Regions from separate parts of the Streptomyces sp. NPDC014861 genome, predicted to be linked through region 2. Evidence: riboswitches for the same ligand, from Rfam matches in the RefSeq annotation. Region 2 holds a riboswitch; each other region holds the start of a gene.

Region 1 (3,262 bases), on a different contig from region 2:
CGATCATGAACTCCTGGATGTCGACGTTGGAGTCGGCGTGCGACCCACCGTTGAGGATGTTCATCATCGGAACGGGCAGCAGGTGCGCGTTCGGGCCGCCGAGGTAGCGGAAGAGGGGGAGGTCGCTGGCCTCGGAGGCGGCGTGCGCGACGGCGAGGGAGACGCCGAGGATGGCGTTGGCGCCGAGCGAGGACTTGTCCGGGGTGGCGTCCAGGTCGAACATGGCCTGGTCGATCAGGCGCTGCTCGGTGGCGTCGTAGCCGACGAGCTCCGGGCCGATCTGCTCGATGACGGCGAGGACGGCCTTCTCGACACCCTTGCCGAGGTAGCGGTTCTGGTCACCGTCGCGAAGCTCCAGGGCCTCGAACGCACCGGTGGAGGCACCGGACGGCACGGCAGCACGGCCGGTGCTGCCGTCGTCGAGGCCGACCTCGACCTCGACCGTGGGGTTGCCTCGGGAGTCCAGGATTTCCCGGGCTACGACGACGTCGATGGACGGCACGAGCATCTCCTTCTGGGATGTGACGCTAGATGTGACGCATGGGTCGCAAGGTCTCGTTCGCCTTGCGACAAGAGCCTAACCGGCTCCGGCGCTCCAGCCCGCCGACCGCCCGTCCCCTGGGACGAAAAAGGGCCCAAGAGCACGCATCGGGGGACGAAAGACCCGGGATCTACTGGACAGTAACGGCAGAACCCCGGTCCCGAGCCACCGGGAAAGGGGGCTCGGGACCGGGGTGGTCACCGCGGGAGGGTCGTCGGGCACCGGGAAGCCGCCGGACTCACCGGTGCCGCGGGCCTCACTTCAGGTGGAGCTGCTGGCCCGGGTAGATCAGGTCGGCGTCCTCGACGACGTCCTTGTTGAGCTCGAAGAGCTCGGCCCAGCCGCCGTCGACGCCACGGGCGTCGGCGATCTTGCTGAGGGTGTCGCCGGCCACGACCTTGTACTCGCCGTCGCCCTTCTTGACCTTCTTGCCGGTCGGGGTGGTGACGGTCTTCTTGGCGGCGGCCTGCGGCGCGGGCTGGGCCTTCGGGGCCTGGCGCTGCTCGCTGCGGTTGGCCGGCTGCTCGGCGGAGCGCTTCGGGGCGCTCTGCTGGGTGCTCTGCTTCGGGGCGCTCTGCTGCTGCGGAGCCGCCTCGGCGGAGCCGCCGTCGTAGGAGGCGGAGGAGAGGCCCACGCCGCAGCTCGGCCACGCGCCCTTGCCCTGGCCCGCGAGGACCTTCTCGGCGACGGCGATCTGCTGCGACTTGCTGGCCTGGTTCGCGGTGGAGGCGTAGGCGGTGCCGCCGTACGCGGCCCAGGTGGAGGCCGAGAACTGGAGGCCGCCGTAGTAGCCGTTGCCGGTGTTGATGGACCAGTTGCCACCGGACTCGCACTGGGCGACGCGGTCCCACTCGGAGGCGGTGGCGGCCGAGGCGGTGCCGGCGGCCATCAGCGGGGCGGCGACGGCCGCACCGGTGACGCCGACGAGGGCGACGACGCGAGTGGCCTTGGAGGGACGACGGCGCTTGCCCGTGCCGGAGAACAGCATGGAGTTTCCTCTTCACCGACGCCTGTGAGGTGAGCTGTCGGGTTCGGGCTTGAAGAGTTCGCCCGGCCACGCGTCCTAGCGCGCGGCTTCACCCCTAGCCGGTCGATCGGCCGTCGTGGTCGACGGCCGGGACCGGCACGAACCTTGGGTCCCCCACTCCTGCCTGCGGCGCTTTCGCGACGACAATTCCCGGCGGCCGACGGCAGGACTCGGCGTTTCGGTCGACGGGGCCCGCGGTGGCGAGCGGTGATGACCGTAGACATACACCTGCTCGAAGTTCAAAGGGCCTTACGACGGACAAATCGCCCTTACTTGCACTCCGTCAGACCTCGTTTGCCCAGGTGAGAGCTGACGGAAGCAAAGTTTGCGGACGTGACACGCCAGTTGGGGCGAAGAGACCCATGTCTCACTTTCCCAAAAGCGGACATAAAGTCCCGAAACGGCGTCACTTCTCCGACGAGGGATTCGTCAGCTCAAGGCTCTGACCAGGGAGGATGAGATCCGGATCGGTGCCGACCGTATGACGGTTGGCGTCATAGAGGGCGTCCCAGCCGCCGGCGAGATCGTTCTCCTGCGCAATCTCCGACAGGCTGTCACCCGGCCGCACGGTGTAGGCGTCACTTGCGTCCGAATTGACGGGGATTGAGGTGACCTTGTCCTCAGCTGCGGCATGACGACCGGATTCCTGCGAAGTGTCCGTCTTGCCGGTTTCCTCCGGAGCGGCCTCGCCCCGGTGCTTGCCCGTCCCGGGCGTGGCCGACGACTCGTCAGCCCCCTCCGCACCGGGGGTCGACGGGGTGGTGGACCCCTCGGGGGCGACCGGGGTCCCGGGGGTCTCCGAGCCGTCCGGGGGCGTGACCGGCGTCCCGGGCGCGGTGGTGCCGGGGGCACCCGTGGACGCGTCCGGGGTGCCCGTGGAGGCGTCCGGGGCGGTCGTCGACGGCGGCGGGGTGGCGGTCCCCTCGGGGGCCGGCGTGGTGGGCGCGGCGGGCGTCGTCGGGGCCGTGGGCTTCGCGGGCGCGGCCGGGGCGGTGGCGGTGTCCGCCGCCTCGGTGGCCCGCTCCGCCCGCTCGGCCCGCTCGGTGGCCGTCGCGGCCCTCTCGGGCGCGGCGGGCCGCTCCGCCTTCTTCTGCGCGTCGGCGCTCGCGGCCGTGTCCGTGCCGCCGGTCCAGTTCGACTCGGGGGCCAGGCCGCCCTCGTCCTCCTGCGGAACGGCCGGGCCCGGCTGCACGCCGGTCGCCCTGCCGTCGTCGGTCAGCCCGGCGATGGGGGCGCAGGTGGCCCAGTCGGTGCTGCCGGAGGAGAGCGCCTTGTCGGCCACGGTGATCTGCTGCGCGCGGCTGGCGAGGTCGGGGCTGGGGGCGTAGGCGAGTCCGCCGTGCCGCTCCCACGCCTCCTGCGTCATCTGGAGGCCGCCGTACAGGCCGTTGCCGAAGTTGGCGCTCCACTGGCCGGCGGACTCGCAGGCGGCGACCCGGTCCCAGGTGGCCGCGTCGGCGGCGGAGGCGGAGCCGGCGGCGAGCAGCGGCAGCGCCATGGCGGATCCGGTCACTCCTGCGGTGACGACGATCGCGGGAGCCTGACGGGGTCGACGGTGTCGTCCGTTTCCGGAAAGCATGTCGGGGCCTTTCGCGTGACGGCGGGGACGGCAGGGACGGCCGGGTTCCGGCCGAACGCTGGCGCGAAGGTAGCCGCATTCGAACGTCCGTCACAAGTCGATGGCTTCCCGATCA
Region 2 (3,262 bases):
TGGCTCGCACTCCGCCGCGCGGACCCGGGCGGCGACCGGTGGGGGCCGGTGGCGACCGGCGGGGGCCGCCGCGGGTCGGGGAGAGGAGGGCGGCCGGGTACGGGGCCGGGGCGGGGGGCCGTGCACCGGTGCGGGAGGACGGCCGGGTACGCGGACGGGCGGCGCCCGGAGCCGTACGCCCGGTCGGCCCTCCGCCGGTCGCCGCCCGGGCGCGGCGCGGGGACCCTGGGAGGGTGCGCGGCGCCGGGCCCGGCGGCGGGCCGGCGACCGGGCAGGAGTACGCGGTGACACACCCTCGGGGAGCGGCGGGCCGCGGGCGGCGGGGCGGGGAGCCCCGCCGCCCCGTCCGGCCCGCCGCTCCCCGGACGCCGTACGGCGGCGGGCCGCAGCCCCCGGCCGCGCCCTTCGGGGCCACCCGGAGGTTCCTGCGGGCGCTGCCGCCGCTGATCATCGTCGGCGGGGTGTTCTTCGACGTGGCCACCCCGGCGGCGTACACGGCGGCGCCGCTCTTCTCCGCCGCCCCGCTGGTCGCCGCCCCGTTCTTCTCCCGGCTCACGACCCTGCTGACCGGGATCGCGGCCGTCCTGGCCTCGGTCGGGCTGCACGCGTACAACGACACGCTCTCCGACGTGCCCTCGCTCACCGAGACCCTCACCGTGGTGACGGTCTCCGCGCTGGCGCTGCTGATCAATCTGGTCGTGCGGCGCAGCGGGGAGCGGCTGGCGTCGGCGCGGGTGATCGCGGAGGCGGCGCAGCGGGCGGTGCTGCCCATGCCGGCGGAACGGATGGCGGGGCTCCAGTGCGCGGCACGCTACGAGGCGGCGCAGGCGGACGCGTTCATCGGCGGCGACCTGTTCGCCGTGCAGGACACCCCGCACGGGGTGCGGCTCGTGGTCGGGGACGTGCGGGGCAAGGGGATGGACGCGGTGGAGGCGGTGGCCGTCGTCATCGGCGCCTTCCGGGAGGCGGCCGAGCAGGAGGCGACGCTCGAAGGGGTGGCGCAGCGGCTCGAACGGGCGCTGACGCGGGAGGGGAGCCGGCGTGAAGGCCTCGACGCCTTCGAGGGGTTCACGACGGCGGTGCTCGCGGAGATCCCGCGCGAGGGAGGGAGCGTGCGCCTCGTGAACCGCGGCCATCCGCCGCCGCTGCTGCTGTACGGGGACGGGCGCCTGGAGGCGGTCGAGCCGGCCGAGGCGGCGCTGCCCCTGGGAATGGGGGAGTTGGCGGTCTGGGCCGACCGGGCCGACGAGCGGCCGTATCCGCCGGGCGCGACGCTGCTCTTCCACACGGACGGGCTGTCGGAGGCGCGGGACGCGTACGGCGTCTTCTACGATCCGGCGGCCCGGCTCCGGGGTGCGGTCTTCCCCGGGCCCGAGGAACTGCTGGACGCGCTCGTGGACGACGTGCGGCGGCACACCGGCGGCGGGTCGACGGACGACATGGCGCTGCTGGCGGTGAGCCGTCCGGCGGCGGGGGCGCCCGAGCGGCGGCGGACGATGCCGGTGGTCCCGCCCGGTCCCGCGCGCTGACGGAGGGGCGCTGTCACCGTCCGTGCTCGCGAGGTGCCACAGAGATAACAATTGACATAACGTCAGATCTCGCAGGTTTGGCCGGGCCTCACTGAACGGGGGTCAACTCGGGCGAATCCCTGCCAATTCAATGAATGATCAAGAGCAGCGGCTTGGAATCGGACCACCGTGTCTATTAACGTTCGATAACGCAGCGCGGTCGTCCCAGCCGTCGCAAGAGACGGCTCCGTGCGCACACGCCGAATCCCGAAAGGGAACCGGGGAACCATCCCTTGGGGTGAATCGGGCCCCTCGCACGCCCCCTGTGCGAAAACGCCCGTAGGAGACCTTCCTGCTCCGAACCCGTCAGCTAACCCGGTAGGCGAGAAGGAAGGAAAGGAGCGCGCCTCCGTGGCGTCCAACACCCCCGTACCCGGAGCCCCCTTCGAGCCCTTCGGCGGCCCGGGTGCCGTCGGAGCGGACGACCCGGCCGGCTCCGCGCCGGGCGCGTACGACCCAGCCTCCTTCACCCCCGCACCCGGGGAGTGGAACCCGACCGAGGGCTCCCTGCGCGCCGAGAGCCGCAGCGGCGGCCGGCACCGGGTCGTGAAGCAGCGCTCCAACTTCGCCCGCTCCTCCACCGTCCTCGGCGTCGGCGTCATCGCCGCCGTCGGCGCGGGCGGCCTCGCCACCGCGCAGGAGAAGCCCCCGGTCGCGATCTCCCTGCCGGACCTCCCCGACCTCGGCCTGCCGGACGCCCACGACCTGCCCGGCGTCGGCGCCCTGCTGTCCGGCGGCGAGGACGAGCCCGCCCCCGCCCCGATCGAGGACACCGTGGCGGTCGCCGCGGGCGGCGCGGCCGCGAAGCCGCTCACCTCGATCACGTACACCGCCCCGGCCGACACCGCCGCCGGCACCGAGGCCGCGGAGCGCACCGCCTCCGCCGCCGACGCGGGCGAGGCCCTGCGCGCCCGCATCCTCCAGCAGGCCGAACAGCAGCAGCAGGCCGCCGCCGACGCCGAGAAGCTGGCCGCCGAGAAGGCCGCCGCGGAGAAGGCCGCGGCGGACGCCAAGGCCAAGGCGGACGCCGCCGCGAAGGCCGAGGCCGCCGCGAAGGCCAAGGCGGAGGCCGAGGCGGAGGCGGAGCGGATCGCGAAGGAGAAGGCCGAGGCCGAGCGGATCGCCGCGGAGAAGGCGGAGGCCGAGCGGCTCGCCAAGCTGGCCGCCAGCTACTCGATGCCGCTCTCCTCGTACACGCTGACCTCCACCTACATGCAGTCCGGTTCGATGTGGTCCTCCGGCTACCACACGGGCCTCGACTTCGCCGCTCCCACCGGCACCCCGCTCAAGGCGGTGCACGGCGGCACCATCACCTCGGCCGGCTGGTCCGGCTCGTACGGCTACCGGATCGTCCTCCAGCTGGAGGACGGCACCGAGATCTGGTACTGCCACCTCTCCTCCATGACCGTCGCCGCCGGCCAGACCGTCACCACCGGCGAGACCATCGGCCGCGTCGGCGCCACCGGCAACGTCACCGGACCCCACCTCCACCTGGAGGTCCACACCCCGGACGGCTCGGGCATCGACCCGGCCGAGTGGCTGCGGTCCAAGGGCCTGTCGGTCTGAGTCCGTCTTCCGGTCGGGGTTCAGGCTCCCCGATCGGAATACGCCCGGCGGTGCACGGAGTTGATCGCTGCATGACGTCACCTCTGCGCCCGCTGGGCACCTCCGACCTGCATGTCTTCCCGCTCGCC
Region 3 (3,262 bases), on a different contig from region 2:
CAGGTTGGCGTAGCGGAAGTCCTCGGGGTCCGGCAGCTGGTCGGCGAGGAGCACCGCGAAGCGGTCGGCCCAGCCGACGTAGGTGCCGGCGGGTCCGGGGTCGCCGACGCCCTCCGTGAAGCTGTCACCGATCGCCGCGTACGACCCGAATGACCCGAACGCGTTCTTGTCTGTTTCTCTCGAATCGTCTGCCACGGCAGCACATCCTTCCGTTTCGGATGTGACCTACGCGACCGTAAGGAGGGGTTGACGGCGGGTGATATATGCCACCGATAAAGAATTTGCCAAGCCGGAATAGGGCGAAGGCCCGGCACCGAGGGGTGCCGGGCCTTCGTGCGGCCGTGGAGCCGGACGGGTCAGATCGACACGCCGTGCTGGCGCAGGTAGGCCAGCGGGTCGATGTCCGCGCCGTAGCTGGGCGAGGTGCGGATCTCGAAGTGCAGGTGCGGGCCGGTGGAGTTGCCGGTGGAGCCGGAGAGGCCGATCTGCTGGCCGCCGGTCACCGACTGGCCGGAGGAGACGGAGAGGGAGGAGAGGTGGGCGTACTGCGAGTAGTTGCCGTCGGCGTGCTGGATGACGACCTCGTTGCCGTAGGCCCCGCTCCAGCCGGCGGAGACGACCGTGCCGGCGCCGACGGCGCGGACGGTGGTGCCGGAGGAGGCGATGAAGTCGGCGCCGGTGTGGTAGCCGGAGGACCACATGGAGCCGGAGGCGCGGTACGGGGTGGAGACGCCGCCGGCGACCGGGGCGACCCAGCCGGAGGAGGCGGCCGGGGCGGCGGCGGCCGGGGCCGCGGCGCGCTCGGCGGAGCGCGAGGCGCGGGTCTGCTCGCCGGCGGCGGCCTTCGGGGCGGCCTTGCGCTCGGCCTTCGGAGCGGCCTCGGCGGCCTTCGGGGCGGCCTTGGCGGCGGGCTTCGGGGCGGCGGCCTTCGCGGTGTTCTTGGCGCCGAGGGTGAGCTTCATGCCCGGGAGGATGAGCGAGGGGTCCTCGCCGACGACCTGGCGGTTGTCGGAGTAGAGCTTCTGCCAGCCGCCGGCGACGTTCTGCTCGGCGGCGATCTTGGACAGGTAGTCGCCGGCGACGACGGAGTACGCCTTCGGCGCGGCGGCCTTGGCGGCGGGGGCGGCCTGGACGTGGGCGGCGGCGCTCACGACGCCGGCGGAGACGGCGGCCGGGGCGGCCTGCTCGGCGGCGTGGGCTCCGGTGGCGCCGATGAGCGGCAGGGCGACGACGGCGCCGCCGGTGCCGGCGGCCACGAGGCCACGGGTCAGGAAGGTGGACTTCTGGCGGCGGTGCTTACCGTTCACGGGCATGGCGAATTCCTCTCCGGCGCCTGCGAGGTGAGCTGTCGGGTTCGGACTGGAGATGTCCGGCCGCGTGTGTCACGCGACTTCACCCCGAGCCGTCCTGCGTCGCGGGACCGGCGTACTTCCTTGGGTCCCCCGCTCCTGCCACGCGATGGAAGGGGTCGAATTCCGGACGGTGGCAGGATTCGGCGGTCCGACCGGATTGACGGCGACGCTAGACGAGCGGGGTCGGCGCGAACAAGCCGCCGTATTCGACAGGCATTCCGGGGCGATCTTCGGGCCCGGAATTCCGGTCACCCTCCGTCGATGACGGTCCCTCGAATCCCTTTTCAGGGCGGGTGATTGGAGCGGGGCGTCGGCCACGATCCGTCACCTTTATGACGCTGCTCACGCGCGGAATTCCATCTCACCCTCAACCAGGGCGCGTTACCCCAAGGCATTTCAATACGGACAGATCGCCCATTACCGACCAGGGGGGTGCGCCGCGACCCGCGCCCCGGGATGATTGCGGGGGGAACCGATCTCGTCCGGTCCCGTGAACACCTCACCCCCAGGAGCATCCGTGACGCAGCAGTTGCCGCAGGTCCAGCCCCTCGAACCCGGCGAGCCCGAGCTCGTGGAGGTCCGCAACTTCCGGGACGTGGGCGGCCTGCCGACGACGGACGGGCGCGCGGTCCGCCCCGGCACCCTCTTCCGCAGCGGCCACCTCGCCGACGCCACCGAGTCCGACGCGGCCTTCCTCGACGGCCTCGGCCTGCACACGATCTTCGACTTCCGCAACGCGGCCGACGCGAAGGTGGAGGGGCCGGACGTCGAGCTGCCGGGCGTACGGAACGTGAACATACCGCTGAGCGACCCGGCCGACGGCAAGGAGTTCTGGCGGATGGTGCGCGAGGGCGACCTCGACACGCTGCGGGGCCTGCTGGGCGACGGCAAGGCGGCGGAGCGGATGACGGTCTCGTACCGCCGGATGATCGTGGAGCGGACCGTCGAGCACAGCCGGGTCCTGCACGCCCTCGCCGAGGACTCCGTCCCGGCCCTGATGCACTGCGCGGCCGGCAAGGACCGCGCCGGGCTCTCGATCGCCATCACCCTGCTCGCGCTGGGCGTGGAGCGCGAGGCGATCGAGGCCGACTACGTGAAGTCCGACGCCCCGCACCGCCGCTACAAGGTGCGCCGCAGCTCCACCGCCCGGGACGCGATGGCGCCCGAGGTGATGGAGCTGCTGAGCCCGCTCTTCGACGCGCGGGTGGAGTACCTCCGGGCCGCGTTCGAGACGATCGACGCGACCTGGGGCTCGGTGGACGCCTATCTCGCGGACGGCCTCAAGCTGGCGCCCGAGACCCGCGAGCGGCTGCGGGAGCGGTTCCTCACGGAGGCGTGAGGAGGCCGCCGTCCCGGGATCCGGCTACTGGTTCTGCCCGCCGAGCATGAAGAGCAGGTAGAGGAAGCCGGCGAAGAGGTGACCGGCGATCAGGTACGCGAAGAGGCGGAGCACCAGCCCCTTGGGGAACTTGCCCTCACCGCGCTCCTCGCCGGTGACCGGGGCGGAATTCACTGACTTGTCGGACATGTCGGTCAACCCTTCAGAACTCAGCGGGGATGCGGGGCGCCGCCGCCCAGACACAGCTCGGCGGCGGGGCTCTGCAACAGCGTATGGACGAACAGCACCTCGGCACCGGCGCGGCCGGCCGCGCCGATCCGGTGCGGGGTGAGCGAGTCGAAGTGGGCGCTGTCCCCGGGATCGAGCAGGTGCACGGTCTCGCCGAGCGCGAGCCGCACCCGCCCCTCGAGGACGTGCAGCCACTCCTCGCCCGGGTGGACGCGCACGATGTCGGCCCGGGTGGCGTAGGGCACGTGGACGCGCAGGCACTGCATGGCCCGGCCCGCGCCACCGGCCTGCCGGTAGACCCAGCCGTCGGCCTCGACGGGCTCGGAGCGCCCGGCCCGGATCA

Evidence for each region. Region 2 has a riboswitch for cyclic di-AMP ahead of ACF1BN_RS31295 (M23 family metallopeptidase). Riboswitches for the same ligand answer to the same signal wherever they lie in the genome.
Region 1: it holds a riboswitch for cyclic di-AMP, as region 2 does, so the genes downstream of both, ACF1BN_RS15680 (transglycosylase family protein) here and ACF1BN_RS31295 (M23 family metallopeptidase) in region 2, are expected to answer to the same signal.
Region 3: it holds a riboswitch for cyclic di-AMP, as region 2 does, so the genes downstream of both, ACF1BN_RS01080 (peptidoglycan DD-metalloendopeptidase family protein) here and ACF1BN_RS31295 (M23 family metallopeptidase) in region 2, are expected to answer to the same signal.

Annotation. Positions count from the first base shown of each region.
Region 1 is NZ_JBIBWV010000006.1:289,455-292,716, reverse strand. It holds gene eno (phosphopyruvate hydratase) at 1-508, opposite strand, end outside; gene ACF1BN_RS15680 (transglycosylase family protein) at 798-1,529, opposite strand; cyclic di-AMP (ydaO/yuaA leader) riboswitch at 1,534-1,710, opposite strand; gene ACF1BN_RS15675 (transglycosylase family protein) at 1,975-3,081, opposite strand.
Region 2 is NZ_JBIBWV010000024.1:21,909-25,170, reverse strand. It holds gene ACF1BN_RS31300 (PP2C family protein-serine/threonine phosphatase) at 285-1,529, shown strand; cyclic di-AMP (ydaO/yuaA leader) riboswitch at 1,757-1,908, shown strand; gene ACF1BN_RS31295 (M23 family metallopeptidase) at 1,920-3,134, shown strand; gene ACF1BN_RS31290 (aldo/keto reductase) at 3,206-3,262, shown strand, end outside.
Region 3 is NZ_JBIBWV010000001.1:273,657-276,918, forward strand. It holds gene ACF1BN_RS01075 (SGNH/GDSL hydrolase family protein) at 1-195, opposite strand, end outside; gene ACF1BN_RS01080 (peptidoglycan DD-metalloendopeptidase family protein) at 357-1,313, opposite strand; cyclic di-AMP (ydaO/yuaA leader) riboswitch at 1,318-1,508, opposite strand; gene ACF1BN_RS01085 (tyrosine-protein phosphatase) at 1,870-2,691, shown strand; gene ACF1BN_RS01090 (DUF6126 family protein) at 2,716-2,880, opposite strand; gene ACF1BN_RS01095 (helix-turn-helix domain-containing protein) at 2,901-3,262, opposite strand, start outside.